Regions from separate parts of the Brevibacillus ginsengisoli genome, predicted to be linked through region 2. Evidence: riboswitches for the same ligand, from Rfam matches in the RefSeq annotation. Region 2 holds a riboswitch; each other region holds the start of a gene.
The links. Region 2 has a riboswitch for S-adenosylmethionine ahead of ACQCN2_RS22075 (homocysteine synthase). Riboswitches for the same ligand answer to the same signal wherever they lie in the genome.
Positions count from the first base shown of each region.

Region 1 (10,142 bases), on a different contig from region 2:
GAGTTTCTCCACGTTATCCGAACGATCATCTGGTTTGGCCATGCTCCACACCCCCTTTTTTATCCTTCTTCATTATGCTCAGATAAGGGAATGGGTATGTACAAGCGGAACGTGGTCTTAAGTCAATTTAAACGCCGCAATCGCCAACAGAATCCACCCAATTAAAAACGCGACGCCACCAAATGGCGTAATGATTCCAAGCGAATTTACTCCTGTTAATGTGAGGGCGTACAAGCTTCCAGAGAAGAGAATAATCCCAATCAGCATTGCCCAACCCGCTGCAGGCAACAAGCCCATATTCGCATATTTACTCATCAGAATGGCAATCAAAATCAATCCGAGACCATGGATCATTTGATAGTGAACACCCGTTTGATAAACCGCCAGCTGCTCAGGACTCAACACCGATTTCAATCCATGAGCTCCAAACGCGCCCAAGGCCACAGATAAAGACATCATCACTGCGCCCAGAAACAAAAAAAGCTTCATTTTACACTTACCTCCCACCTGTTAGCAAACTTGTCTCCATCTTAACGCATCCTGCTTATTGATGCAAAATTTACCGACAGTTGTTCGTTCCCCATCTCCCTTAACCTACATATTGTCAATTAATTTGGAAACGCTAAGGAGAGCAGATGACTCGTTACGAGGAGTGAAAGGATTTGAACGCATTGCAATTAGTCGATAAACTTCAAGAAGCCGAGTATCGAATTACTCATTTAAAATTGATTATTGATCATCTCAGCACCGAACCGGATATGAAAGAATCCATCAATGTACTCAGTATGATTCTAAAAGATTATCAGATACACTATGAAAAAACCCGCCAAACATTAGGCAATATGGAGGTTCATCTTAACCTGAATCAACCAAATCGGAATCATCAGAATCATAATCAGAATCAATTTCAGGACCAGGATCAGCACCGTAATCAACAACAGAATCAGAACCAAAATTCATTTCAAAATCCATTTCAGAATCAGTTTCAGAATCAGAACCAAAATCAACCTCAGAACCAAGGTCAGGGTCAAGGTCAGAATCACTGACACAGCGAAAACATGGTAATCCCTACCAAATTTTAGCCAGAAAGCAAGAAACACCTGACACGAATGATCAGGTGTTTTTACGTCGATATGATTTGGTAGGATCAAGCTGTTGCAGCAGGCGCTGTTCCATTTCTTCCAACTGCTTTTTGATTTCGCCAGTTGTTAGATCTTCATCTTTGATTAATTCAATGATTTCGAACACAAACTGCTCTTCCCCATACTGATTCCAGTCTGCTTGCAGCTCTTTGTTATCTTCCAACCTGTGAGTAAGGGTGAACCGATACCGATTGATCATACTGTCCAGATTACGCCCTGTTCGGATGAACACTTTATCGTTTGCCAGGTTACGGATTTGAAAAGCTCCGATTCGTGTGCTTTGTTCCTTGTAAGCTAGCTTTCGCAGATTTTTTTCATTTCGATCCAATTCAGCCACTCTAATTCCTCCTTCAACTGTTTTGACTAGGCTTGTAAATATTCACTACTTTTTTAACCAGTAAGCGCTTCCGTCTTCCTTGCGCTCCAAAAAGCCGTAATCGATCAAATAACGACGAAGCGTAACGTAATCATCATATGCCTGAAGTAAAACTTCATTCACTTCCTTCTCCGTATACGTGCGGTTCAGCTCAAACCGCTTGGAGAGATGCCGGAGGATAATTAGTTTCCGCTTTTCCTTTTTAGGGAACAAACTTAACTTACCGTCCAATCCCTCTGGGAAGTACATGTTAAGAACCTTCTCGTATTCCTCATCCGTAATGGCATATCGCTCATCCATCATTTTGGCTGTTCGATGAAAATGAACAAACTTATCCTTTTTTTGTGTTCCTTCCCGCAAAAGCTCTAGGATGGCCAAGAGAAGCTTTGCCTGTTTCTCTTTTTCGCGAAAATTGAACCGATAATTGCGAATCGTGGAAGCACTTCCTCCGATCTGTGCAATAATTTCCTTATCACTGTATCCATTGTAAAAATACTTCAGTAAATTCTTTTGATGATCCGTAAATCCGGTATATTCTTTGTCCAAGTCAAGTAAGACGTGAAACATAGACTCGTGATTGTCGTGGACGTGGTACTCAACCGCTTTTTTCGCATCGTAAAAAGCTTCTTCAATCGGATAAATTCTTCCTTGCTCGAAGGTTTCTCCACACACCAGACAGGTATAGGTCTCTCGGTCCATATCGTAGACATACCCTTGCTTCCACTCTTCAAGTGTCGCGTTCCAGAATCCATCAGTTAGAATATCCATAAACATCACCATACTTCGTTTGCATATTTTATAAACAAACAATACACTCGGTTTTATTTCTTGTCAACTGCTGATCATTATTAACTGACCTTCTTCTACTAACCTTGACGACAGCGTACGATTATGGTTAAAAATGGTACATACCCTTACGATCACGATTCTGAATCGTACAAAAAGGAGATTATAATGCTAACCTTAACGAACCAAACCAAATATTTGCTTGGTACGGGAATCAGCAGCTTGGGTGACGGAATTCAAGTTATCGGCATGTCCTGGCTCGTCTATCAGGCGACCTCCAACCCTTTAGCGATTGCCGGTCTCATTGCCGCTACTTATGTGCCTGCGCTAATTTTCGGTCCATGGGCCGGTGTGTACGCTGACCATCAGGATGCGAAGCGTTTATCTGTACGATTAGACCTCTTCCGGACGGCGGTCGTCCTCATTCTTATGCTTCTGTACAGCACTCATCTGTTCTGGCTACCCTTGATCTATGCGCTTCAGTGCTGTCTAGCTACCTGTAATACGCTGTTTAAACCCGCTTCGCAGACACTCATTCGGGAAGTCTTTGCTGACTCGAAGCTCGTCTCTATTATTAGTCAAGCCAATTCGTGTAATCTGGTATTTGGCTTGATTGGATCAGGGTTAGGCGGTTTGTTAATGGCGCAAGCATCCCCAATCTACAGCTTTATCATCAACGCCATCAGTTTCTTGGTATCCGCTCTTTGTAACTCGGCACTGACTCGGCATGATATTCGGACAGTCTCTCCGAGTCAAATCCAGTTTCGCAAAGAACTTCACGAGGGCTGGCTCTATCTAAAAGAAACGGAAGGGATGCTTTATCTCCTCTTCCTCTCCGTAATCAGCAGCGCTTGTTTGCAAATGACCAATACCGTGCTTCTTCCACTGAGCAAAGAATTGGGAGGGGGAAGCCAGCTTTTTGCCCTACTGGATGTGGTATTTACGGTTGGAGGCTCGTTTGCCGGAGTGTGTGTCAGCCGCTTTCTCATGACATGGCGGCATAAGATCATCCTTGTCACCATGTTCGGGATGTGCCTGTTCTCTCTTTTGGTGGGATTATCCCGAGGAACATGGTTGACAGTGATCAGTCTGCTTGGCCTGGGCTTTTTCACGATGTTTCATCTTGTCACCATGCATAGCTTAATTCAAGTGAATTCGCCAAAAGCTCTCCTGGGTAGAGTCGTTGGTCTTCGCTCCATCGTCGCTTCCGCTACCAAGATTTCTTCCGCTTTATTGGCTGGTTGGATTACCAATCTCATTCATACGCACACATTATTTCTTTTGTTTGGCAGTCTTGTATTTTTGTCCCTTTTAACCGCTCGTCGACTGAAGACAATTTCCATACCAAGTCCGTCATCTTCGACATCTATGTAGGTGATTAGCTACTTAGTCGGACGCTGGCTCCTTGCATCCATGCCCTTCATATATAAGCTCCCAATTGACTGGACGCTGTAACCGATTCTCCGGGTTTGCCAGCGACTGAAACCCAAATTGCTGATACAGCGTATGCGCATCTTTGGTTCCAAGATTAAATGAAGTGCCTTTCAACAGAGGATGCTCAACGATGACACTCATCAGCCATTTGCTTAATCCCGTTCCACGCTCAGCTGGCAAAACAAACACGTCCCCTACCCAGGCATAGCGCACAAAGTCTGTCACGACACGCGCAAAGCCTACTTGCTTGGCGGAAGGATCAACACTCGGGTTACCTTTGTAAATGCCATAACATACGCCTGAATTCTCCACCGCCTTGACCACTAACTCTTTGGAGATTCCCTTGGCCCAGTAGGAGTCTACTGAGAGAAACTGATGAATGACATCGATTTGTAAATAACTTTTTTCAGTGGTAATGGTATATCCATCTGCTCTGCTCCAGCTTTGAGTCGATTGTTTCATCTGAATCTCTCCCGTTTTTCTATTTTTGATAAACGTAGCTGAAAATTTAGAAATGTATACTTATCAATTTACCAAAAAAGAGAACCCCTTCCAATTGGATATGGAGCGGTTCTCATCCTGTCTAATATTCATGTACAAGAGATCTTGTGTTTTAGCGACTTTTTTTGCGCAGCTGATAATACGTCACAGCCAAGGCCAGAATAAGAACCGTTCCTTTGACGATGTCATATGCGTAATAAGGAAGGTTCAGCATCGTCAGTCCGTTCAACAATACCCCGATTAGGACAGCTCCAAGAAATGTCCCGATCACATTAGGTTTGCCTGCACCAAAGACGGAGTAGCCTACGAACGCCGCCGCGACGGCATCCATCAGGATCGGTTCGCCTCCGTTGACCTGACCAGTGCCAATCCTTGCCGCCATCAGAATCCCCGCCAACCCGCAGAACAGACCTGATAGAATGTATGCGAGTGTTCGATAGCGATCAACCGCAACTCCAGATAAACGAGCCGCCTCAATATTGCCTCCCGTCATGTAGAGAAGTCGCCCATGTCTTGTGTAATGCAGGAAAAAATGAACGATAATGACTGCCAACAACATAATGATGACAGGCACAGGTACAGAGGCTACTTCTCCTTGTCCAAGCAAGAGAAACCACTTGGCTAGCTTGCCAGGCGCAGTTGTATTGTCCGGTAATGGCATGTTCGAATAGACGGAATACCCCTTGGTGTATGTTAAATGAATCCCTTTTACGATATACAACGTGGCTAAGGTGGCCAGCAGATCCGGAATTCGAATCTTTACAATCAGAAACGCGTTGAGCAGGCCAACGAGTAAACCCAGCACAATCGGAATCAGCAGGGTAACCACTACCCCTTGTTCATACCAGACCATCATCGAGGCCGAGACAACCGTTGCGAGAGAAACCACAGAGCCCACCGATAAGTCAAATCCATTCACAATAAGCGAAAAAGTAACCCCGATCGCGACAAGTGTTACGATGGAAATCGACCCAAAATATCAGTCAGATTAGAATAAGTTAAGAAATATTCGTTCGTGATACTGAAAAACGCCAGTACGAAGAGTATCACCCCGATCGTACCATATTTATAGATAAACGAAATGAGTTGTTCTTTTGCTTGTTTCTGCATGCTATTGCCCCCCGCTAGCAAAGTACAAAATAGATTCCGGGTTCCATTCGTCCGCACTGATTTCTTTGACGATCGCACCGTCGTACATGACGAGAATGCGGTCCGCGATACCTAACGCTTCCTGGAATTCACAGGTGAAATAGAGAATTCCCTTCTGTTGGGCGGAGAGCTCACCTATCAGGGAGTAAATCTCTCGTTTCGCCCCAATGTCTACACCTTTGGTTGGCTCGTCAAATATGTAAAGATCAGCTTCCGTATGCAGCCATTTGCCGATGACGACCTTTTGTTGGTTGCCGCCACTAAGGTAACTTACCTGTTGTTCAATCCCCGCCGTCTTAATCCCCAGCTTCTCCACCAAATCCTTGGCCATGGTGGCTTCCGATCCTTTTTTGATAAACGAAAACGATGTCCATTTCTTCAGGGTCGAGATCGAGAGGTTATGTTTAACCGATTCTTCCACCAGCAGCCCTTCCTTACGGCGCTCTTCCGGTATCAGCACAATGCCCTTCTGTACCGCGTCACGTGGAGTCGCAACCTTAATCGGTTGTCCGTGAAGATACAGCTTTCCTTCCTGAAACGGATCAGCTGCAAACAGAATCCGTGCCAGCTCTGTCTTGCCCGCACCCACTAAGCCAACAATGGCAACCACTTCACCAGCGTGTACTTGTAGATTGATGTCCCGTACTTTATGTTCCAAAGAGACACCTTTACATTCAAAAAGCAAATCCCCCACTGCACGCTTCCGTTCTGGGAATTCTTCCGTAAGTGAGTGCCCAAGCATGTCATGAACCACGGCTTCCATTGAGGTTTCTGATACTTCATTGGTGCTGATCCGTTGTCCATCACGCATGACCGAGATACGATCACTGATGCGAAAAACCTCAGGCAGTCGGTGAGAGATGTAGATAATTCCCACCCCATCCTGCTTTAGCTGGCCGATTAACTTAAACAACTGTTCCGATTCCGTGGTTGAAAGCGGGGCTGTCGGTTCATCAAAGATGATGAATTTGGCCTTCTGCGCGATCGAACGGGCAATCAAGATCAGTTGCTTTTCGGACAAGCTGCAGTCTTCTACCTTTTTGCGAACCGATAACGAAAACCCAAGGCGCTCGGCAATCTCTTCAGCATCCTGATAAAGCTTCGACCAATTAATCGGGCCTCGTTTGGTCGCTTGCACGAATTGATCCAACAAAATATTTTCGGCAACACTCAAGTACGGGATCAGAGCCATATCCACTTCTTGATAGACGCACTGAATGCCATATCGTTTGGCGTCAATTGGTGACTGAATAGGAAGGGATCGACCATCCAGGAGAATTTCGCCTTCGTCGGCTTGATAAGCTCCCATCAAGATTTTCATCAACGTGCTTTTGCCTGCCCCATTCGCGCCCAAGAGTGAATGAACTTCTCCTTGCTTCACCTCAAAATCAACGGAACGCAGCGCCGAGACGCCGGAAAACCGCTTATATATCTGTCTCAGTTGCAAGGTAGACACCATCAATCCCTCATTTCCCTCTGTTAGTAAAAGGTTCCCGCCGGAGTACTCCGATCGGGAACACTGATCCTGCATTATTTACCTAATTCGCTAGCTCCCCATCCTTTTACATACTTAGCCAGATCGGTTGTTTTCACCGGCTCTTTGGGGAGTGTCTCACGCGTGACGAGCACTGGGTCCAAGACAACGTTCTGATCCACAGTTTCACCTTTCAGTTTCTTGAACAGGTAACGAACCTGTACACGCCCGATATCGGTTGGATCAACAGCAGCCGATGCTACCCATGGAGAATTCGGGTCCTGAATCAACTGTAAATCTTCGTCGCTCAAGTCGATTCCATACACTTTGATCTCTGTGCGTCCCGCTTGTTGGATCGCTCTTGTTGCGCCTTTGGCGAATTCATCCCAAGCGGCCCAAACCGCAGTGATGTCGCCTTTGTTCGGATATTTTTTGAGAATCGCTTCCATTTGTGTTTGCGTGTCGAGCGCTGTATTGGAGGTAGCGGAACCGAATGCGGCCACTTCTTTCAAATCAGGATATTTGGATTGGAATGCCTTATAGGATTCCTGACGACGTTCCATTGGTGCGAAGCCCGCGACCCATATTTTTACAATATTTCCTTTGCCGCCAGCATCTTGAGCCAGCTTCTCCAATGTCAATTCGGCCATTTTCTGGTCCCCTTGATGAAGAACGGTTACACCTGGCACATTCAGGTTCGCGTCAAAAGCGACAACGGAGATTTTTTGCTCCAGCGCTTTTTTCACGCCTTGCTCCAACGCCTCAGGAGTACCATGGTCAATCAGAATGCCGTCGAAATGCTGGTTGATCGCCGCGTCCAGATTGGAGGACATTTTGCCCAAGTCTCCATCCGAGTTGAACACGGTAACCTCTCCACCTGCTTTTTCTACCTCTTCTTTTACACCGGCAATGTACTGGGAAGAAAAGGTTCCGATGTTGAATTGCATGACCAGGGCAATTCGTTTCTTCGCGTTGTCAGTATTACCGGAATTTTTCGTCTCTTTTGAGGCTGGGCCGCAACCTGTTGCAAGCAAGGCAACCGCAAGTAGAAGTGATAAGACCAAATGAATTCGTTTCTTCGTAAGGCTCAACATGTGGTGATTCCCCCTTTTTTTATACAAAAATAAAGCCCCTTTCTTGAAGAAAGAGGCTTAAGATCCCAGGTCCCGCCCCTTATCTTCCAGGTACATGTACCTGCTGGAGTTAGCACCTTAACATTCCGGTTGAATGTTAGGTTGCCGGGCGTCATCGGGCCAGTCCCTCAGCCTGCTCTTGATAAGAGTAAACTTTTCAATTGTCGAATCAAAACCCATTTAGCCGATCGGGTTTATATAAATTGGATAATACAACCACCTGTGATTTTTGTCAATAGTTTTGAGCACACTAACAAAACGGTCATGACCTTTTTCACAGTAAAACAGGAGGGATCATCATGCCAGCAAGCAACGACAAGAATACCAAACGAGAGATGGGATATCACGGAAGCAACATGCACGGCTACTCCTTACATGAGAAAAAAGGACAATTGGATCGTACCTCAGTAAGTGGAGTGGATCAGCGAGAGTCTACGAAAGAAGAAAACGATTAAAGTAGAGGGAAGAAACCTAATAAAAATCGCTTAAAAAATGATGGAAACGAACCAAATGATTTGTCCCTTACCAATCTCCTCTTGCAATCATTCAATATTGCAGCTAGCTCGAAAGGAGGAGATTGATCTGGCAATCCACAATTATTCCACTGGCTCGTTAGAGAAACAAGCTCCTAACCGTTCCAGAAAAGTATTCACCAAGGTTTTGAACAAGGGGACTTCATCGATAACCGCTCGGGTAAGAGTATTTAAACTAAATGGAACCAAGGAGCTCATTCAGTCCATAAGCCTCACCGTCCCACCCAAATCCTCCCGCTTTGTCAATACTCTCTTGGGTACGCACATTAAGCAGTTTGAAGTTCAAATTCAGGTAAATGGCCAGAATGTCACGCTTGGCAATTAAGAGAAGTTTTTTTCGATTAGCTGTTTTTCCGTTGCAAATTACGCTTGGCAAACAGCTTCAATTCCCATAACAAATCTTTCTCAATTGGTGTATCTATATCAAAATGAATCCCGTATTGATTCATTTTGCCTAGGGACTTCTCCCACACAATTTCCCCTAATAACGAGATCAACTTTTCATTTAATTGAAGCTGCAGAAGCAGACGAACTTGCTGGGAATCGGCTGGATACTGATGTGGACATTCGATTTTAGCGCCACGCAAACTTATATCAACCAAAATGACGGTTTCATCAAGCTGAACCTGTGGCTCTCCGTCAATCTCAACGATTCGTAATGTTGCTTTATGTGGATTGCTAAATACCATGCGAAACATTTCTTTGCGTTTATACTCCATGGTGATTGCCTCCTGCATTGACGAATCATCAGAGAATTGCGTTAGACACTTTTGGCGGCGTGATTTAAATTCTCAGCAGAGACGGAAACTTTCATGGTAGCTGAACCTATTTCTTCAATCACTTGAACCAACTGATGAAATTGTCCTTCGACCACTCTGATTTCCGCTAAACTTGTATCCATTGAGGAAAAAATCTGATGAAACGCATCCTTGGTCGCTTGAGATTCATCTTGACCGGTTTCGATCAGTTCTTGGACCGTTTTAATCGATTCTACTACTTCTTCGGAGAAGTTGCTAGATTGTTTCATCATTTCTGTGATTTGCTGAATGGAATTCTTGGTCTGTTCAGAAAGTTTGCGGACCTCATCGGAAACAACAGAGAACCCTCGACCATGCTCACCCGCTCTTGCCGCTTCAATCGCAGAATTCAGGGCTAAGAGGTTGGTTTGTTCGGCGATATTTTGAACCAGCCCGATCACTTGATTGATCTGATTAGAAGAATCGATCAATTTCCTAACCGATTTCTCCATTTGACTCGTACTGGAAAAAATCTGGTCAATACTTTTCTCCAGTTGATTCATGCGAAGCTGACCTTTGTTGGCAAACTCCTGGCTCTCAAGCGAATGATTGGCGGTCTTGGTAAATTGTTGATTAAGATCACTGCTGCTTGCCACGAGTTCCTCCACAGAAGCGCTAGTCTGTTCAGTTAGGAATGCTAATTCTTCACTCAAGGATAGCATCTTGTTTTTCAATTCACTTTTCACTTGCTCATACTGGACTTCCCTCTGGCGAATATTCTCCATTTCATAGGCTTCGAGCACAAGCTGCTGTTCGAAGTTCAGGATTTTGGTAATCACTTGAATAATTCGCATCTTTTCTTCATTGTTCATTTCTG
Region 1 covers NZ_JBNJQR010000001.1:619,390-629,531, reverse strand. Annotated here, with positions in the region: gene tlp (small acid-soluble spore protein Tlp) at 1-42, opposite strand, end outside; gene ACQCN2_RS03085 (DUF423 domain-containing protein) at 118-489, opposite strand; gene ACQCN2_RS03080 (hypothetical protein) at 663-1,046, shown strand; gene ACQCN2_RS03075 (GIY-YIG nuclease family protein) at 1,114-1,479, opposite strand; gene ACQCN2_RS03070 (DUF2087 domain-containing protein) at 1,525-2,286, opposite strand; gene ACQCN2_RS03065 (MFS transporter) at 2,473-3,678, shown strand; gene ACQCN2_RS03060 (GNAT family N-acetyltransferase) at 3,691-4,200, opposite strand; partial or broken gene ACQCN2_RS03055 (ABC transporter permease) at 4,352-5,349, opposite strand; gene ACQCN2_RS03050 (sugar ABC transporter ATP-binding protein) at 5,351-6,844, opposite strand; gene ACQCN2_RS03045 (sugar ABC transporter substrate-binding protein) at 6,919-7,956, opposite strand; SAM riboswitch class I at 8,033-8,144, opposite strand; gene ACQCN2_RS03040 (hypothetical protein) at 8,295-8,450, shown strand; gene ACQCN2_RS03035 (hypothetical protein) at 8,506-8,853, shown strand; gene ACQCN2_RS03030 (PilZ domain-containing protein) at 8,870-9,247, opposite strand; gene ACQCN2_RS03025 (protoglobin domain-containing protein) at 9,289-10,142, opposite strand, start outside.
Region 1: linked by a shared signal. The riboswitch ahead of ACQCN2_RS03045 (sugar ABC transporter substrate-binding protein) and the one ahead of ACQCN2_RS22075 (homocysteine synthase) in region 2 are both predicted to bind S-adenosylmethionine.

Region 2 (10,142 bases):
AAGTCGTACATGAATACCATACAGTCCATCTATTCTTTTTCAACCTGATGCAGGAAGTTAAGCCCATGAAAAACCCGTAGAATAAAAACTGTGAACGGCACGATCGCAAGCCGGAACGAAGGAAAGTGAGGGAAGTAAATCTGTGATCTATGTAAAAAAAATCTTATCTGTACTAACGACAACGCTGTTGGTCCTCATTGTTGCCCTTTGTTGTTTCCTCTTCGTAGGAAAGATGAATGGAGGCAAGACGACGCTGCTTGGGAATGACATTATGGTTGTACTAAGCGGCTCCATGTCACCGACCTTCAATACAGGTAGCATCGTTGCTGTAAAGCCAGTTGAATTCTCAGACATCCATAAAGGGGATATCGTCACTTTTAAGGACTTGGAACAAAGAACGATCACTCACCGTGTTATCGACATTGTAGATGGACAGTTGATAACCAAAGGGGATGCCAATGACGGGAAGGATACCTCTCCAGTATCAAAAGATCGCGTGATCGGTAAAGTACAATACTCAGTCCCCTATGCAGGATACGTGATCGAGTTTATCAAGTCCAAATTAGGGATGCTACTCTTCCTGGCAGGTCCTGGGTTGTATCTCATCATCAGCCAAATAATCAAATTGTTTAGAATAATGAAACAACAGGAAGCGGCTAACGAAGCGAAAACGCAAGTGTAAAACGAATGGCCCTAATTGGGTGATACCTTGTGGGTTGGTAATATGGCTATCCGCTTTGTTACCAAGCTTCAAGTCATCATAAATAAAAATTATTTAAAGGTGGAGGTACTACGATGAATTTGAAAAAGCAATTCGCATTAACTTTGGCATCAGTAGGTTTGGGAGCGGCTTTAATCGGTGGAGGAACTTTTGCATGGTTTAACACCACTGATAAAATTGAGAACAACACATTCGCTGCTGGTACAATGAAAATCGCTGGAAAACCAACTGCGCAAGTGTTTGATGTGAAAAACTTGAAACCAGGTGACTGGATGGAAAGAACCTTCACTGTAGAAAACCAAGGAACCCTTGATGTAAACAAACTGCTCATGAGCATGGATTACCAAGTGAACGATCAAGGCAACAATAACGGTACTGACAACTTTGATAACAACCTCAAAGTATATCTGTTGAAGAGCGACGATGCTAACATACCATTCCCAGAACGTGTTATTCTCAACCCGAAAAATGGTAAAACGTTGAAAGAATTCAAAGAAATGGGCAATTTGGACATCAGCAGCTGGTGGACTCAAAACTTCAATTTGAAACCAGGAGATAAAGACAAGATCTACATCGGTATCAAATTTGAAGATGATGGCAAAGATCAAAACCGCTTCCAAGGCGACGGTGTGAACATGACCATGATTCTTGAAGGTACTCAAACTGGTGGCGTAAAGAAATAAGGACATATCAATCCAAGGTGGAGAAACCTCTCCCCCTTGGATTTTTTGTTTAAACAGAATGAAGCTACTGTCACACTGAACCCCCATTTCGAGAACGAAAAGGGGGTTTTTGTGTCATTCTTCTTTATTTCACCGCTACCTTCAACGCCTGATCCAAATCCTCCAAAATATCCTCAATCGCCTCTGTACCCACTGAGATGCGAATCATCTCAGGGCTGACACCCGCTTTGATTTGATTTTCTTCCGTCAGCTGCTGGTGAGTGGTGCTGGCCGGATGAATAATCAAGGATTTGGAATCTCCCACGTTGGCCAGATGAGAGAAGAGTTTGACGGATTGGATCAAGGTTTTGCCTTCCTCGACTCCACCTTTAATCCCAAACGTCAGAATGGCTCCTTGACCTTTAGGTAAGTATTTTTGAGCAAGCGGGTAGTAAGTATCCGTTTCGAGTCCCGGGTAATTGACCCACTCGACTGCCGGATGCTCCGCGAGGAACTTGGCTACCGCCAGAGCATTCTGGCTATGGCGCTCCATTCTCAGGTGGAGAGTTTCTAATCCTTGCAGGAACAGGAACGAGTTAAAAGGGGATAAAGGCGCACCCAAATCACGTTGAAGCTGGACGCGAGCCTTGATGATATACGCCAGATTGCCAACCGCTTCCGTGTAAACGACACCATGGTAGCTTGGGTCAGGTGTGGTCAGTCCCGGGAACTTGCCGTTGTTCCAGTTGAAATTGCCGGAATCGACGATAACTCCACCGATGGAGGTGCCGTGTCCGCCAATAAACTTGGTTGCGGAGTGAACGACGATGTCTGCGCCATGCTCTATTGGACGGCAGAGAATAGGGGAAGCGAATGTATTATCGACAATCAAGGGAATACCGTGTTCATGGGCGATATCCGCAATGGCCTGGATATCCGCAACGTTAATTTTCGGGTTGCCAATCGTTTCAACGAAGAGCGCCTTGGTCTTCTCGTTGATCTTTTCGCGGAAGTTGTCAGGATTGGATTGATCGACAAAATGAAACGAGACTCCCAGCTTCGGCAAAGTGTTGGCAAAGAGGTTGTAGGTTCCGCCATACAAACTGCTGGAAGACACAATCTCGTCTCCTGCTCCGGCGATGTTCAGGATAGCGAAGGTGATCGCCGCCTGACCGGAAGCGGTGGCCAATGCGCCTACGCCTCCTTCTAATAGAGCGACACGCTTTTCAAATACATCCTGGGTAGGATTCATAATGCGCGTGTAGATATTGCCGAATTCCTTCAGTGCAAACAGATTAGCGGCGTGCTCAGCGTCACGGAATACATAGGATGAGGTTTGATAAATCGGCACCGCGCGAGATCCTGTTGTAGGATCTACCTCTTGTCCTCCATGCAACGCAAGTGTTTCTGCTTTCCATTGTTGGTCTGCCATCGTCATCTCTCCTTTTTTGGCCCGCTCAAGTAAGCCTCTTAAAACCTACTCAAGTCAGGAAAATGAAAAAGCCTTCTTCTGAGTAGAAGAAGGCGCGTACACAAAGTCGCTTCGTTCATCTCTCAGAATCACAGTGATTCTGCAGGATTTAGCACCTTGCATGACATCATGCCGGTTGCCGGGTTTCATCGGGCCAGTCCCTCCACCACTCTTGATGAGTTGTATGAAATTTGGGTATGTTCTGATAATGACTTAATTCTAAGCGGTCTTGTCGGAATTGTCAACTGAATAACTGAAAAAGAATGAACATCGCTTCCGTCACCAATTCGACTCGATTCATTCACACTATATTCACGTTGTTAAAATTAAAAACGAATGGATTGTGATAAAATTTGCCATACAGGAAATACCAAATACTGTAGGAGGGTGAATAATGGGACTGGATACTGCTATGCTCGCGCGAATCCTGACGGCGTTTACGCTTGGGTTTCATATTATTTTTGCCACTCTTGGCGTTGGGGTTCCCGTAATGATCTCGATTGCCGAATGGATTGGTATTCGTAAGAACGACAAGCTGTACCGGATGATGGCCAGACGGTGGGCCAAAGGATTTACGGTGACGGTTGCCGTTGGTGTTGTGACAGGTACATGTATTGGTCTTCAATTAAGCTTGCTGTGGCCAAGCTTTATGAAGGTAGCGGGTGAAGCGATTGCGCTGCCCTTGTTTTTAGAGACGTTTGCGTTTTTCTTTGAAGCCATATTTCTGGGGATTTATTTGTATACGTGGGATCGCTTTCGTAACCCGTATATACACTGGATATTTTCAATACCCGTTGTGATCGGCTCCACGATGTCCGCTTTTTTTATTACCACCGTGAACGCGTTTATGAATGCGCCACAGGGGTTTGAATTGGTGAAGGGAGCCATCCATAATGTTCAGCCAATCATGGCTATGTTTAATGCGGCAACTCCGTCCAAAACGGGTCATGTGATTCTCTCCGCCTACGCCACTTCGGCTTTTGCTTTGGCGGGTATCGCCGCTTTCCAGCTATTAAAAGCGAGAGGCGTGGAGTATTATCGCAAGGCTCTGACGTTGACAATGGTGCTTGCCTTGACTTTTTCTGTCGGAACGGCTGTCTGGGGAGATATTTCCGGCAAATACCTGGCGGAGTATCAACCGGCAAAGCTTGCCGCAGCTGAATGGCATTTTCAGACGCAAAAGGGAGCGGAATTCATCTTTGGCGGGATTTATGATCCAACGAAGCAGGAAGTAAGATACGGGGTGACGATCCCCTATCTGCTTAGCTTTCTCGCCACCAACTCGTTTCAGGGCATGGTCATCGGGCTAAATGACATTCCTCCAGATGAGCGACCGCCTTTGTACATTCATTACTTGTTTGACGGGATGATCGTCATTGGTTCGTATATGGTCATTGTTCCGTTAGGGTACTTTTTCTTTTTGTGGAGGAAGAAAAAGATGCCCAGAACTATCCTGTACGGAATCCTCTGGGGGGCTCCGCTTTCTATGCTGGCAATTGAATTGGGCTGGTTTTTTACGGAGGTAGGGAGACAGCCGTGGATTCTGGTTGGCTTTATGCGAACGAACCAGGCCGCGACAACTGCTCCTCACGTAGGTCAAATGCTGGTTCTTTTCGCTCTTCTCTATACGTTTCTGGGGATATTCGTGACGTCTATCCTGATCCGAATGTTTAAGAAATCACCAATCGAGCAGGAGTTGGCTGGTCCAAATCAGCAATAGCGGGAAGGAAGGGACAGAAGATGAACCTGGAGTTGCTTGGGATAACGGTTTTGTGGATTTTTCTGTACGGCTATATCATTGTCGCTTCGATTGATTTTGGGGCGGGGTTTTTCTCCTTCTACTCTAGGCTGATCAAGCGCGACCAATTGGTCAATAACGTGATTGCCCGTTATTTATCTCCAGTCTGGGAAGTAACCAATGTCTTTCTGATTTTTTTTATCGTCGGTCTGATCGGTTTCTTCCCGGATACCGCGTATTACTATGGAACAGCCTTGCTCGTGCCAGGCAGTATCGCGCTTGTTTTATTGGCGCTGAGGGGCTCGTTTTATGCGTTTGATCATTACGGTGCGAGAAACAGCACGGTTTATCAATTTATTTATGGGGTAACGGGCTTGTTCATTCCTGCTTCATTGGCAACGGTCCTCACGATTTCTGAGGGTGGATTCATCCGAGTCGAAGGGGGGCAGGTCATTCTGGAGATGCGCCAGCTCTTCACGAACTCCTACTCGTGGGCGGTTGTCTTACTAGCCATCGTCAGCGTGTTGTTTATCAGCGCAAGCTTTCTGACGTATTACGCGAATAAAGCCAAGGACAGAGGAGCGACTACTTTGCTGCGTTCGTTCGCGATCGGCTGGAGTCTGCCGACGATCTTTGCCAGCTTTCTCGTGTTCCTCTCTATTCGAAAGCATAATTCGGAGCATTTTGCGAAGATGCTGGACACGAGTGGGCTCTTTCTTCTTTCGTTCGGATGCTTTCTTGTCGCGTTGTCGCTTCTTCTGAAAAAGCGGAATTACGGATGGGCCTTCGTCTTCGTGATGCTTCAATTTGCGTGCGCGTTCTTCGGCTATGGAATCTCACATTTGCCGTATCTGCTGTACCCGTACATCACGATTACGGACAGCATTACAAGCCCGGAGATGGGATTTGCTTTGGTGGTCGGATTTATTGCTGGCTTGTGTTTGTTGGTTCCCTCTCTGATTTTGTTGATGAGACTATTCCTGTTTGACGCGAAATACGTTCAGGGCAAATAGCCAAAACTGTCTTGCCTAGTTGGGGATTCACCTCAAAATATGCTACAATAAGGTAATCGCTTTCTAGGCACGGTACTTAACTCGGGTTTGTCAGTAGGAGGAACGAATTTAGATGGATAATCAAGTAAAAGAAATCCTGCCTGAACAGGTGGAGACGCTCATCCAGCGGGGAGAAAAGATGCAAATTATCGATGTGCGGGAAGTGTATGAGTGGAACGAGGGTCATATCGCACAGGCGAAGCTGATTTCATTGGGAACACTTCCAGATCGGTTGAACGAACTGGATAAATCAACTCCTATTATTATGGTGTGCCGAAGCGGCGCCCGCAGCTGGAGCGCGACGGAATTTGTTCAACGATACGGATTCGAGGTGGCCAATATGACTGGCGGAATGCTGGCTTGGCAAGGAGATATCGTGAAGGAATAGGCGCACAAGGCTCGGCAATTGCCGAGTTTTTCTACATATAAGAATAAACGTGTGAAAGTTTTGAACACATGGGAGAGTGGTCTGATGAAGAAACTTGTCTTCGTGATGAGCTTGCTTGCGATAGTGGTAAGTGGATGTGGACAAGATTCCTCCCGGGAAAACAAGTCGATCCATTTGGAAGCAACGAGCAAAGAGTATACCGCTACCGTGGAGATGTCCCCCGGGAAGGTTGGCCCCAATGACTATCTGGTCACAATTACAGATGACAGCAAGCAGGTAATGCATGATGGACAAGCGATCCTTCATTTTTCCATGGAAGGAATGGATCATGGGAACAGCCAAGAGGAGCTCCATCCCGAAGCCGATGGCAAATGGCATGGGCGTGGACCGAACATTATGATGGAAGGGCTTTGGAGCGTTCAACTGGAGTGGGATCAACCCGATGGACAATCCCATAAGAAGCGGTTCTTTGATTTTTCTGCTACGATAAAAGAATAGGGGGAGAAGCTTGGTGTCACTTGATCATCAACTCGAACGTCCCAGGAGTTTTTGGAGTAAGTACTGGTTTGTCATGTTGGCCAGTGTCTTGATTCTCTTGATCGTAGCAACGGTTTCCTATCAGCTGTGGTGGGGAGCAACCCGCCTGCCCTTTGTCAAGCACATCGAGAATTTTACGTTGGAGAATCTGTCTGGCGAACCGTTTCAGTTTAAAGAACTGGATGGCAAGGTGAGATTGGTTTCTTTCATTTATACCAAATGTCCGGATATCTGTCCGGCAACCTCCAATGTGATGGCAACCCTTCAGGAAGAATTGAAGAAGCAAGGTTTGTTTGGAACTGACGTGGCGTTTCTCTCCGTTACCTTTGATCCTCAAATCGATACGGCCCAAGTGTTGGATCATTACGCCGACGCATTTCATGCGGACCGTGGCGGCTGGTACTTCTTACGCGGAGACGAATCCGCTATCAAGCAAGTGACGGATCAATTCGGGATTGGAGTAGAGAAGCTGCCGGATGGTTCTTATCTTCATACAATGCGGACGTTTCTCGTCGATAAGGATAAAAATGTCCGAAAAATGTATGGGATGGGAGCAGGCATGGACATAAATGAAATTGTGTCTGATATTGAGCGGTTAGCAAAAGAGTAGAAACAAAACGGTCATGACCGTTTTGTTTGACCGCTTGCGGTCATATCCACTTTTATGAAAAACGTCGAGACGTTTTTCACACATAATATACAGAGAAAGAAATGCGCAGGAGGAATCCAATTGAGCGAGGTAAAAATTTTTGGTTTAGGCGGTTTAGGTGAAATCGGTAAAAACATGTATTGCGTCGAGTATGAAGACGAGATCATCGTCATTGATGCAGGGGTGAAATTCCCAGAGAACGAGATGTTTGGGATTGATCTTGTCATTCCGGATATCAGCTACCTGGTAGAGAATCAGGATAAAATCAAGGGATTGTTTGTCACACATGGTCATGAAGATCATATTGGCGCCATTCCTTATGTAATGAAGCAAATCAGACCGAAGATTTATGGTGGAAGACTTACTTTGGGGCTGATTAAATCCAAGCTTGAGGAGCACCGTCTCTTAAACGACGTAGAGATTGTTACCATTCACGATGATAGTGTGTTTAATTTTAAGAATTTGCAGGTTTCCTTTTTCCGGATGAACCACAGTATTCCTGACTCCTTCGGGGTTGCGATTGAGACACCGGAAGGAACGGTTGTGCACACAGGGGACTTTAAGTTTGATATGACGCCAGTGGGACCTTCCTCTGATTTTGCGAAGCTGGCCAAACTGGGTCAAGGGGATGTGCTGTGCCTTTTGTCTGACAGTACCAACAGTGAGCGCGCCGGCTACACCATGTCCGAACGTGCGGTTGGCGAAGGAATCATGGATGTTGTCGAGAAAGCCAGAGGACGGGTTATTCTCGCAACGTTTGCGTCCAATGTCCATCGTTTGCAGCAGGTAGTTGACGCGGCCATGGAAACCAACCGTAAAATTGCCGTGATCGGCAGAAGTATGGAAAAAGCCTTCATGATTGGGCAGGAGTTGGGCTATATCCAGATGCCTGAAGGAATGCTGATTGATATCAAAACCATCGACAACTATTCCGATAATCAAGTCTTCATTCTCTGTACGGGAAGCCAGGGTGAGCCGATGGCGGCGTTGACGCGCATCGCATCCGGCTCTCACAAATCGGTGCAAATCTATCCGCAAGATACGGTTATTATCTCAGCTTCTCCAATTCCGGGGAATGCGGTCAACGTAAGCCGGACGATTGATAAGCTGTTCCGCGCGGGAGCGAATGTCGTTCACGGTTCCGTATTTGATATCCACGCGTCTGGTCACGGCAGTTCCGAAGAGCTGAAGCTGATGTTGAACTTCATTCGTCCGCGTTATTTCATCCCGATTCACGGGGAATATCGGATGCTGAAGACGCATGCGAAGCTGGCGATTCAAACAGGTGTGGACGAAAAAAATATCTTCATTATGGATAACGGCGATGTATTCCGTTGTACACGAGAAAAAACATCGATGGGCAAAGTGCCTGCGGGCGTGGTTCTCATTGACGGAAGCGGTATCGGTGATGTTGGTAACATCGTATTGCGTGACCGCAAGCATCTGGCTGAGGATGGACTGCTTGTGGTGGTGGTTAGTATCGATATGAAAAACTTCAAAATCCTGACCGGTCCTGATATCGTCAGCCGCGGGTTTGTCTACGTGCGAGGTTCTGAATCGCTCATTACCGAGGCGACGGAGATCGTGAAGAAGACCCTTTCCGAAGCCTTATCGAGAAAAGTAAAAGAGTGGTCGGAATTAAAATCGCAAATTAATCAGGTGCTCAAGCCATATATTTTTGAGAAGACTGGCCGCAACCCGATGATTCTTACGATTCTCATGGAAGTGTAATCGAGCTTACTGCAGTTCCGCCATTCTCCAATTAAGTAAATGAGGGTATAATAGATAATAAATCTCAATTAAAGGAGAGAAAAATCCTATGATGTCATATGAAGCATATATGTCTCAAGTTATTCAACCGATGCGTGATGAGTTGACTCGTCACGGATTCACCGAACTTCGCACACCTGATGAGGTGGATCAAGTATTGTCCAACATGAAAGGAACTGCTTTGGTAGTCGTCAACTCCGTATGCGGTTGCGCGGCTGGTCTAGCTCGTCCAGCGGCTGCTCATTCCTTGAACCATGAGAAAAAGCCTGATCATCTTTACACGGTGTTTGCCGGTCAAGATAAAGAAGCGACCGCAAAAGCTCGTGAATACTTTGAAGGCTATCCGCCATCCTCTCCATCCTTTGCCTTGATGAAAGACGGCAAATTGGTAGCAATGGTTGAACGTCATCAAATCGAGAATTATGATCTTCAAACGATTTCTTCATTCTTAACAACAGCGTACGATAAGTACTGTGAATAATTGGTTTTCTGAGAGGGAACGTCTACACAATAGGCGTTCTTTTTTCTAGCCATATTGCGTAAGCCCACTCAAGAAAGGATGGAAGAGATGATTACCAGACCGTTTGGAAGAGATCCGAAGCAGGTATCGCTGCTCGGCTTTGGCGCGCAGCGAATTGTGGACGAGCATGATTGTACAGAAGAACAGGCAATCTCGATCATCAGGCGAGCTGTGGAGAAGGGAGTCAACTACTTCGATACGGCTCCGAGCTACAGTGATGGGCAATCGGAGACAAGGGTAGGTCTCGGGCTGAAAGGCTTGCGTGATCAGGTGTCGATTGCGACCAAGACAGGCGGAAGAACGAGAGATTTGGCGTGGCGGGACTTGGAAACCTCCCTGAAACGTCTGCAAACCGATTACGTAGATGAATGGCGTGTACATAATGTGATGCAGCCGCATGATTTGGAGAGTATTTTTGCCAAAGGCGGCGCGCTTGAAGCGTTGATCGAAGCCAAAGAACAAGGTCTGGTTCGCAAGCTCTCCATCAGTGGACATACGGACCCACGTCTTCTGGCAGAGGCGATTCGCCGATTTCCTTTTGACAGTGCGCTTGTGGCGTTATCCGCACTTGATCACTTCATCTACAGCTTCGCCCATGAGTTTGTTCCATTGGCAGTTGAGAAGGGAGTAGCTA
Region 2 covers NZ_JBNJQR010000013.1:53,947-64,088, reverse strand. Annotated here, with positions in the region: gene ACQCN2_RS22085 (signal peptidase I) at 143-682, shown strand; gene ACQCN2_RS22080 (TasA family protein) at 796-1,404, shown strand; gene ACQCN2_RS22075 (homocysteine synthase) at 1,529-2,815, opposite strand; SAM riboswitch class I at 2,928-3,036, opposite strand; gene ACQCN2_RS22070 (cytochrome ubiquinol oxidase subunit I) at 3,249-4,574, shown strand; gene ACQCN2_RS22065 (cytochrome d ubiquinol oxidase subunit II) at 4,595-5,605, shown strand; gene ACQCN2_RS22060 (rhodanese-like domain-containing protein) at 5,718-6,032, shown strand; gene ACQCN2_RS22055 (FixH family protein) at 6,117-6,530, shown strand; gene ACQCN2_RS22050 (SCO family protein) at 6,544-7,179, shown strand; gene rnjA (ribonuclease J1) at 7,300-8,949, shown strand; gene ACQCN2_RS22040 (BrxA/BrxB family bacilliredoxin) at 9,038-9,469, shown strand; gene ACQCN2_RS22035 (aldo/keto reductase) at 9,557-10,142, shown strand, end outside.

Region 3 (10,142 bases), on a different contig from region 2:
GTGTGTTGATTAATGAATCATGCTCAAGGCTACACCAATGGAATAAGGCACAAGCCATAAGCCCCATACAGTCAGGCTAAATTTATGGAATTTCTTGATTTGATTTTGATTGTTTTTCCACAAAACAACGCATGCCCATACGGTGTGGAACAACATCAGAATAAGCGCAATCAAACCAGTAATCCCGTGGATATTCATAAATGAACCTTTCGCCAACATTTTCATCAAGGATGTCCCGACGGTATCAAACAAAATTCCGAACCCAAAAAACAGGAGATGTTTCATTTTTAGTTCTCCGGAGCGTTTTTCACTCCAAACACCAATTGTATAAGAAATAAGCGCTAGATTAATGATAATCACGGCTGCTGCTAACATTTAAGATCAGCTCCATTCATGTTGTTTTTGTCTATGCTCATACTTTACTGCACGAATATGAACAATATATGAACAAACTGGAGGTTTCCTTTACCAATTGCAAACCGCTACAATTCCTGAATCATCTTCCAGGTTTATTTCAAGTGGAAATTGGGAAGATATATGTGTCTAAATCTAATTATGTCTGGACTTTGTTCTTTTTTTCTTAACATTTTCTTGTGTCGCTAAAGTGTAAGCTACAGTAAGGAGAAAAGAACAGCATTCATATCCAAACAAGAGAGAGTAGCCAAAGAAGGAATGGAAGGGAAGTCTCAAATGTTATCCTCAATTCGAAGCAAATTAATCGTATTAATTGTTGCATGTATGGTGATTCCTGCGCTGACGATTAGTGTGATTGGTTACATGCAAGCCAAACAATCGTTAATCGATGATGGCAAACAAGCGCTGAAAACGGTTGTAGACAATGCCTACGATGTCCTGACGCTGTTAGATGAACAAGTGAAGACAGGGAAAATTACGCAAGAAGAAGCGCTGAAAAGAGCAAATGAAATTCTGGCGGGCCCCTTAAAAGCAGATGGCAAGGAACGAGACTATCTGAAAACCAGCTATCATTATGGGGAGAGTGGGTATCTGTTCATTAACAGCGCAGATCCCCAAACGCCTCAAAAAACCTACGTGCATCCTCGGTTTGGTGTGATTGGCAAGGTTCCGATGATGAAGACTCCTGATGGTCAGGAAGTTCTACCGATGCTTCAGGAAGCTTCCAAGAAAGCGAACATAGAGGAACGTTATGTCGATTTTCCATTTTACTTGCCTGGACAAAGCCTGAATGATCCGAATGCTCAAATTGGTACCAAAACGTCGTATCTTCGTTATTTTGAGCCTTGGAACGCGTACATAGCTTGTGGAGCGTATGATTATGAGTTTTATCAATCGATTAAGTCCTATGAATACATGATTATAATCGTTACAGTAAGCGCAACCTTGCTGGGAGCTTTAGTCGCATACTGGTTCGCCCATCAATATTCTCGTGTTCTTCGTCAGATCGGCTCAGTGATTGAAGAGGTCGGAAAAGGAAATTTGACCTTGCAGGCGACGGTAAAAGGAAGGGATGAAGTGGCGCACTTGTCTACTCATCTCAATAAATCTACGGCTAATATGCGAAACATGATTCAGGAGGTCATTGAGGTAACGCAGACGGTGACGCAACACGCCGAATTCCTCAATGAAGGGGCAGGGCAAACAGGCAAGGCTTCCGAGCAAATTGCTGTAACCATAACAGACATGGCTGAAGCCACTTCCATGATGCGGGACGACACCATGGTAACGACGGAAGCTATTCGTGAGCTTCAGGCAGAAATTCAAGAATCGACGGATCTGTTGAAAATCACGACAGACTCGACCAAACGTGCCGCTGATAACGCCCAGGCTGGTTTGCAGACAAGTGAACATGTGCAAAGCGAAATGAATCGAGTCAATGAGATTGTTCTCCATTCCGCGGATGTTGTAGAGGGTCTAAAGGGAAGGATGGATCAAATTAACGAGATAACCCAACTGATTACGGCCATCGCCGGACAAACCAATCTGCTTGCACTTAACGCTGCGATTGAAGCGGCTAGAGCGGGCGAACATGGTCGAGGCTTTGCGATCGTGGCTGACGAGGTACGTAAGCTGGCCGAAGCAACCAATAAAGCGGGACAAGAAATTATACAGGTGCTGGGTGAAATTCAAGGTAAATCGATGGAAGCTGTGGATGCCATCAAGCTCGGTGTGGACAGTGTGAATGATATTGGACAACTGGTGAATAAGAGCAGCCAATCCTTCAAAGAGATTACCAACGACGTCGGATTGGTTTCCAATCAGATTGCGGAGATTTATCAGGCATCAACCAACATCCGTGAGCAGGGCGAGCTTGCGTTTGGACGCATTCAAAATGTAACCAAAGTCAGCGTGGAAATTGCGGAAGGAATGGAGACAATTGCCTCTTCTGCCGAGGAGCAAACGGCTACGCTGGAGGAGACTGTCGCATCCGTTTCGGAAGTATCCCGTAATATCGCAATCCTGCATGACAAGGTAAAATCCTTTACCGTTTAACCGCTTGACTTTCGAGAATCCTTACGCTACTATTAATTTCAACTTGAACTGAATAGCAAACTTCTTATCAAGAGAGGCGGAGGGACTGGCCCGATGATGCCCGGCAACCGATCACCCATTTTGGGGATACGGTGCCAATTCCTGCGGAGCATTATGCTCTGAGAGATGAGAAGGATTTGCTTGCGGAAACGTAAACAAAGCCTTCTTTCGACAGGAAAGAGGGCTTTTTTCTTTGGAAAAAGCCACTTGGCCAAAGCTATGCAGGATTAAGGGAAGACTCAAGTGATGACAAGTGGAGGGATATACACATGCATGTAGAGACGAAACTGGTTCAAATTGGTGTGGGAAAAGAGAAAACAACGGGTGCTGTCAGCTTTCCCATCTATCATTCGACAGCGTATCGACACCCTACCTTGGGAGAGAGTACAGGGTTTGATTATTCGCGGACGGCCAATCCAACACGCGGTTTGCTTGAAGAAGCGATTGCCGAACTGGAGAGCGGCACTGCCGGTTTTGCCTGTGCGTCCGGTATGGCAGCGATTCAGACGATCATGGGATTGTTCTCTCAAGGGGACCACATCATCGTTTCGCTTGATCTATACGGAGGAACCTATCGTCTGTTCGAACAGGTGTATTCCCGCTACGGCTTCACCTTTAGCTATGTGGATTTACGTGAGACAGACAATGTGCTGCCTGCGATCAAGAGCAACACCAAAGCCATACTGGTGGAAACACCGACGAATCCGTTGATGCAGATCACTAATATAGACGCAATAGTCGGAATTGCGAGAGATCATCAGCTTCTCGTGATTGTTGACAATACTTTTATGACCCCATATTATCAACGTCCACTGGAGATTGGAGCCGATATTGTCTTCCATAGCGCGACCAAGTATCTAGCTGGACACAATGATGTGCTGGCGGGACTGATTGTAACCAAGGGAGAGGAATTATCGGAAAAAGTCCGGTTTTTACACAATTCAATCGGCGCAGTACTTGGTCCGCAAGACTCCTGGTTATTGATTCGCGGATTGAAAACCTTGGCCCTTCGAATGGATCGACACCAGGAAAATGCTTATCTCGTCGCTCGTTTCCTGGCATCTCAACCGCTGGTGACAGACGTGTTTTATCCGGGTCTGTCGTCTCATCAAGGCTATGAAGTCCAAATAAAACAGTCTAGCGGGTATAGCGGGATGGTTTCATTTCGAATCAAGGATTCATCCATGGTTGGGACCTTCTTAAGCAACCTCAAGATCATCTCTTTTGCCGAGAGCCTGGGGGGAGTAGAGTCGCTTTGTACCTATCCTGCCACTCAAACACATGCTGATATTCCGCAAGAGATTAGAGAGCATGTCGGAGTTTGTAACCGATTGCTGCGGTTGTCCATCGGCATCGAGCACGCTCAGGATATTATCCTCGATTTGGCGCAAGCCCTGGAATCTTGTCAATAGGTGAGGAGGAGATCAGAATGAAATTTGCCACCCAATTACTGCATGGGACGAGTGGGATTGATTCGGTTACGGGAGCGTCGAGTATCCCGATTTATCAAGCGTCTACCTTTCATCAATTTGATTTGGATCAACCAGGACATTTTGATTACGCGCGATCAGGCAACCCGACGAGAGAAGCCCTAGAAGATGCAATTGCCGGTTTGGAAGGGGGGAGCCGAGGCTTTGCTTTTGCTTCCGGGATGGCGGCGATTTCCAGTGTGTTCCTGTTGTTCTCTACCGGTGATCACTTAATTGTGTCTGAAGACGTGTATGGCGGAACGTTTCGGATTTTAACCAACGTATTTACGCGATTAGGTATTGAAGCAACTTTTGTGGATACGACCGATCCCAAGCGAGTTCAAGCAGCGATCAGGCCCACGACCAAAGGCATTTACCTGGAGACGCCCTCCAATCCTACGTTAAAAGTGACCGATATCCAAGCGATCAGCCAGATTGCGCAACAACACAAACTGCTGACGATTGTCGACAATACGTTTTTAACTCCGTATTACCAGCGTCCGCTTGCATTAGGGGCAGACATTGTCATTCACAGCGCGACCAAGTTTATTGCTGGACATAGCGATGTCGTGGCGGGGCTCGTCGTGACGAAGGATGAGAAGCTGGGGCAGCAACTGTATATGATTCAGAACGGTTTTGGAGCCATTCTCGGCGTTCAAGACTGTTGGCTGGTGATGAGAGGGCTGAAAACCCTGAAGGCTCGACTGGATGTAAGCACGCTGAGCGCCCACAGATTAGCTACCTGGCTGGAGGCTCATCCGCTGGTCGAGAGGGTCTACTACACGGGTCTCTTCGATAATCCGGGACATGCGCTGCAAGAGCGTCAAGCAACGGGACATGGCGCTGTGCTTTCTTTTGATTTGGGATGCAAGGAGCAGGCCAAACGCTTCCTGCAAGCCGTCAAATTGCCGCTTGTGGCGGTCAGTCTGGGCTCCGTAGAGAGCATTCTCTCCTATCCCGCGATGATGTCGCATGCTTCCATGCCCGCACACGAAAGACACCGCAGAGGGATTACGGATGGTTTGGTCCGTTTATCTGTCGGTCTGGAAGATGTGCATGATTTGGCGGCTGATCTGGAGCAGGCGCTTGAGGCTTCGGTTGAGCCGGTTGGTTTGCAACGGATTAGTATCTAACGAAGAGAAAAACGTTGGGAAATCAGGGTAGAACGATATCAATCGATTCAAAAGGCTGTTACTTGTGGCGTACAGTACGTCCAAGTAACGGCCTTTTTGTCGTCCTTCTCCTTTAAACGTCAGGGAAATGTAGCATTGGCCCATCAGTCGTCTAAATGTGAATAGGTATTGCACGATCTCATTTACATTATTAATAACATAGGTTACTATTAACATAGGTTACCAATAACAACCAGAGGTGTTTTTATGTCAATCAAATATGCCATTCTAGGACTTCTTAGCTGGAAGCCTTCAACAGGTTATGAATTAAAAAAGATTTTTGAAGAATCTTCCGCAATGTATTGGTCGGGTAACAACAATCAAATCTACAAAACGCTTGTTCAGCTCTTGAATGAAGGTTATGTGACGAATGAGATTCAACATCAGATGAGCTCTCCATCCAAGAAAATATACAGCATTACGGATGATGGGCTTGCTCGATTGAAAGAATGGGTTCTTTCAACACCAGAAGCTCCTGAGTTCAGGAAACCCTTTTTAATTCAATTGGCGTGGGCGGAACAACTAAGTGACGAGGAATTACATGATCTGCTGATCAACTATGAGAACGAGATCAAAATGCAATTGATCTTCCAGCAGGAAAAAATCAAACGCGGCGTTCCTTCACCCAGTAGAAACGCGCGTGAAGTGTTTTTGTGGAATAAGATTTCCGAAAACCTGCTATCTTCCTATCACAACGAACTAAACTGGGTTCAAGGAATTCGTAAAGAACTTTTTGAAAACGAAATGATGGAGGAGAGAATCAATATGAACTATCAACTAATCGAGAACGGAACCGACAAGTATATCGAATTACTTTCTGCTCCAACCCCACTTAGCAGCGAACAGGATGCTGTGGATCTAGTTGCTTTGAGCATCGAAAATGAGACAAATCTTCTGATGTTGCATAGTCAGGCTCTTTCGGAAGACTTTTTCAAACTTCGAACAGGCGTAGCAGGAAGAATGATTCAAAAATGGATCAACTACTCTGTAAAAACGGCGGCTGTCATACCAATGGAGTTGGTTAACAAAGGCAAGTTTAAGGAAATGGTGGCCGAGACAAATAAAAGCAATCATTTTAGGGTTTTTGAAACAAGAGAAGGTGCAGAGAGCTGGCTTTTGAAATGATCATAAAATGAAGGTGAAAATATTGAATGACAAATCATTGTACAAAACAGAAGCTGGGAGGGCTGCTGTACTCAATCATTATGATTTACTGCTTGCCCAATGCTCCGTTCCTTATGAAGAATTGAAGATTCTTACGCGTTATGGACAAACGTATATCATTGCGAGTGGAGATAAATCCTTGCCGCCACTAATCCTTTTACATGGCTCAGGTTCAAACTCGTCTATGTGGCTTGGAGATATGGCTCAGTATTCCAAGCATTATCGAGTATTTGCGGTTGACATCCCTGGTGATGCTGGAAAGAGTGAGGAAAAGCGATACTCATTGAAAAGCTCTGCCTATTCGGAATGGATAGATGATATTCTAAGTTCATTGCAGCTACAAAAATCAAGTTTTATCGGTATTTCTCTCGGAGCATGGATGGTCATTCATTTTGCTGTAAATCACTCGGCGAAGGTCGATAAGATTGTCTTAATTTCTCCTTCAGGTATTGGCTCCGAGAAAACTTCATTTATGTTTAAGGCAATGCCGCTTTTGCTTTTAAGTGAGAAAGGAAGAGACATAGTTACTCGGCTCGTAAATGGTAACCAGTCTATTCCGGAACAGGCAGCAAAGAATGTAAAATTAATTGCACGCCATTTTCATTTTCGCAAGGAGCCAGTACCGATCTTTACGGATTATGAACTTAGACGGTTGACCATGCCTGTGATGTTCATTGCTGGTGAAAAAGACGTGATGCTTCATTCAAAAAAGTCAGAAGAGAGGCTTACCAGATTGTTGCCTGATGCAAAAGTCAACCTTCTCCCGGATGCTGGCCATGTTCTTCTACATCTGACAAGTCGTATTTTGCCTTTTCTGTTATCCCAATAATTACCCTTTTGTTAACAGAAAAAACCACTGCTTACAAAGCAGTGGCCTCAATCAAATATCCTTTTCCTTTTTCTACGTATTTCTTTTCCACGAGAGAGATTTGTGTCAGTTTAGGAGGAACAAGAAATTGTCTGCGGATCTGGCTTTCGGCATAGGAGAAGGCTTTTTCGTCGGTTTCAGCTAGGATGACAGCCACCAACGATTGATTCTCCTCTGTGATGATCTCCAATTTATAAAGAAACATAGTCCACCTCTTTTCTGATGACGTTTATACCTGATTCACGGCCAGGATCTGGTCCAGCTGCTGTTGAATTTCGGCAACTCCCACTCGGCGAACATATTGATGGTATTTTTCATCAGGCAATCGGTGCTGCTTATATTGCTCCAGCAGGCTGCCAATCACAGGGGCGACGCGATCCCCAAGAATTCGTCCTTTTAGTTTTTGGTTAAAAGCTGCATCAGGTCCAAGGCTTCCACCTACGTATAGGTCGAATGCGTCCTTCATTCCATCCTCCGTTTTGATCAGGGAGCCTTGCAAGCCGATATCGGCAATTTGCTGCTGACCGCAAGAGTTCGGGCAACCGTTGACGTGAAGGCGAATCGGTGTGTCGATCGCCACATGCTCATCCAACCAAGTGGCAATAGCTTTCATCCTTGCCTTGGTTTCCACAATCGCCAGGTTACAGAATTCGTTCCCTGTGCAGGAAACAGCGTGACCGATAAACGTACGTGGATAAGGGGTCAGCTTCTCCAGTAATGATTCTGTTAACAATCCGTCCAGCTTGGCGTCGGGGACGTTGGCAATGATCAGGTTTTGGGAGTTGCAAGTACGAATGGAACCATCACCGTAGGTATCCGCAAGTCGCGCGATCTCGAAGAAGTCATCTGCATTCAGACGTCCAACCGGAAGCAGCAAGCCGACGTAATTCAGGCCTGGCTGCTTTTGTTGATGAACTCCGGTGAAGTATCCAGCATTCCAGCCTTTTACTTGATCTGTTCCCCGAGCAGGCATCGGACCAATCAGTTCAATCAGCTTATCGAGAAATTTCTCAGGGCCCCATTCCGCTACAAGGAATTTGAGGCGAGCGTGGTTGCGTTTCTCTCGGAAGCCGTAATCGCGGAAAATCTCCGTCACACCTTTGGCGACCTTTAACACTTCCTCAGGACGAACAAACAAATCAAGCTGTTTCGCCAAATAGGGCTTAGCGGACAGCCCACCACCGACCCAGACGTGGAATCCGATGACATTTTCTCCGTTTAATTCTTTGCTGGCAGGCGTGAAGGCAAGGTCATTAATCTCTGCGTGGGCTGTATTGTAGATGTTGGCGGAGATCGACGTTTTATACTTGCGCGGCAAATTGGAGAACTCACGGTTCAGCAGGAAGAAATCCTCCAATTCTCTAACCAGCGAGCTTGTGTCCATGAGCTCGTTCGGATCGATACCTGCCAGCGGGTTGCCGATAATCGTCCGCGGCACGTCACCACAGGCTTGATAAGAGAATAGGCCAACTCGCTCCAATCGATCAAAAATATCCGGTAAATTCTGAACCTGCAACCAATGGAACTGAACGGCTTGCCGAGTCGTCACATCAATCAGGCCTCGACCATAATCGCGGCTAATCTCCGCTAACATACGAGCCTGATCACTATTCAAGATCCCCGAAGGAATACGCACGCGCATCATCAAGTGTCCGTCCTTTGGTTTCTGCTCGTAGACACCTGCCCATTTGAAGAAACCAAGATCTTCTTCGCTGAATGCCTCATAGCCCCCGCTGGCTTTCTCACGGATTAGGTTAATGATATCCAACCCATCACGATTCAATTTGACGAGTTCCAATTTGCTGAGCTTGCTTGGATCTTGTTCCCACGGCCTAATCCCACTCGTTGTCATGCTAACACCCTCCCTGTGATTATATAAAACCAACCAAATTAATCGGAATAATATGAAATGAGTATAACGTCCGACTGTATCGAGGTCAACCAGAAAATTTAAATAAATTCCCGCTAAATAGAGGTATAATCTGCGGATTTTAAATTCTGACAATTCCGTATTGACAGGCGTAAAGATGCCACGTAATCTAATAACTATTAAATCCGATTGGAATTATTGGATTAAATGATGTATTCATCTTTGATCGGCCATGTATCCACAAGAGCCCGCCTATCATAAGATGGAGTGCAATACTTTCAAGGAGGGAATTGCTAATGACAAATCGCCCGTTATCTGAGGAGGAGATTCAGCTCTTGGCTGATGATTTGGAGGATCAAACTCCTGAAGAAATTTTGGCTTTGGCGACGAAACAATTTGGTTCGAAGATAACACTTGCCACAAGCTTTGGAGCGGAGGATGTAGTCCTGATTGACATGCTGTCCAAAATTGCTATTGACACGAACATTTTCTACTTGGATACCAACAAGCATTTTGAGGAGACGTACCAGACCCGCGATCGTTTGCAGGAACGCTACGGTATCTCGTTTGTTCAGATGCTTCCAGTATTGACACTGGAAGAACAGGCAAAGATTTATGGAGATGAACTCTGGAAAAGCGAACCGAATCAATGCTGCAATATTCGTAAAGTTGAACCCTTAAATAGAGTGTTAAGTCAATATGACGCATGGATCACCGGGATACGCCGGGATCAAGCTCCTACACGAGCCAACACCAAGAAGGTGGAGTGGGACAGCAAATTTCAATTAGTGAAGTTCAATCCGTTGGCCTCATGGACGAACAAGGACATATGGAATTACATCTATGAGAACGATGTTCCATATAATCCTCTGCACGATCAGAATTATCCGAGCATCGGTTGCAGTGTCTGCACGCGTCAAGTACTGCCTGGCGAGGATCCGCGAGCGGGACGTTGGTCCGGTTTTACCAAGACAGAGTGTGGTTTGCACCAATAATCTAACAAATGATCTAGGAGGAGAATGAATGGAACGAGAAAACCTGCCGCATGGCGGGCAACTGGTGAATCGCTTATTATCAGAAACGGCTTCAAA
Region 3 covers NZ_JBNJQR010000001.1:275,205-285,346, forward strand. Annotated here, with positions in the region: gene ACQCN2_RS01510 (HsmA family protein) at 10-375, opposite strand; gene ACQCN2_RS01515 (methyl-accepting chemotaxis protein) at 691-2,469, shown strand; SAM riboswitch class I at 2,531-2,641, shown strand; gene ACQCN2_RS01520 (aminotransferase class I/II-fold pyridoxal phosphate-dependent enzyme) at 2,778-3,920, shown strand; gene ACQCN2_RS01525 (aminotransferase class I/II-fold pyridoxal phosphate-dependent enzyme) at 3,938-5,110, shown strand; gene ACQCN2_RS01530 (PadR family transcriptional regulator) at 5,357-6,274, shown strand; gene ACQCN2_RS01535 (alpha/beta fold hydrolase) at 6,297-7,142, shown strand; gene ACQCN2_RS01540 (DUF3906 family protein) at 7,174-7,386, opposite strand; gene ACQCN2_RS01545 (nitrite/sulfite reductase) at 7,411-9,033, opposite strand; gene ACQCN2_RS01550 (phosphoadenylyl-sulfate reductase) at 9,348-10,046, shown strand; gene sat (sulfate adenylyltransferase) at 10,075-10,142, shown strand, end outside.
Region 3: linked by a shared signal. The riboswitch ahead of ACQCN2_RS01520 (aminotransferase class I/II-fold pyridoxal phosphate-dependent enzyme) and the one ahead of ACQCN2_RS22075 (homocysteine synthase) in region 2 are both predicted to bind S-adenosylmethionine.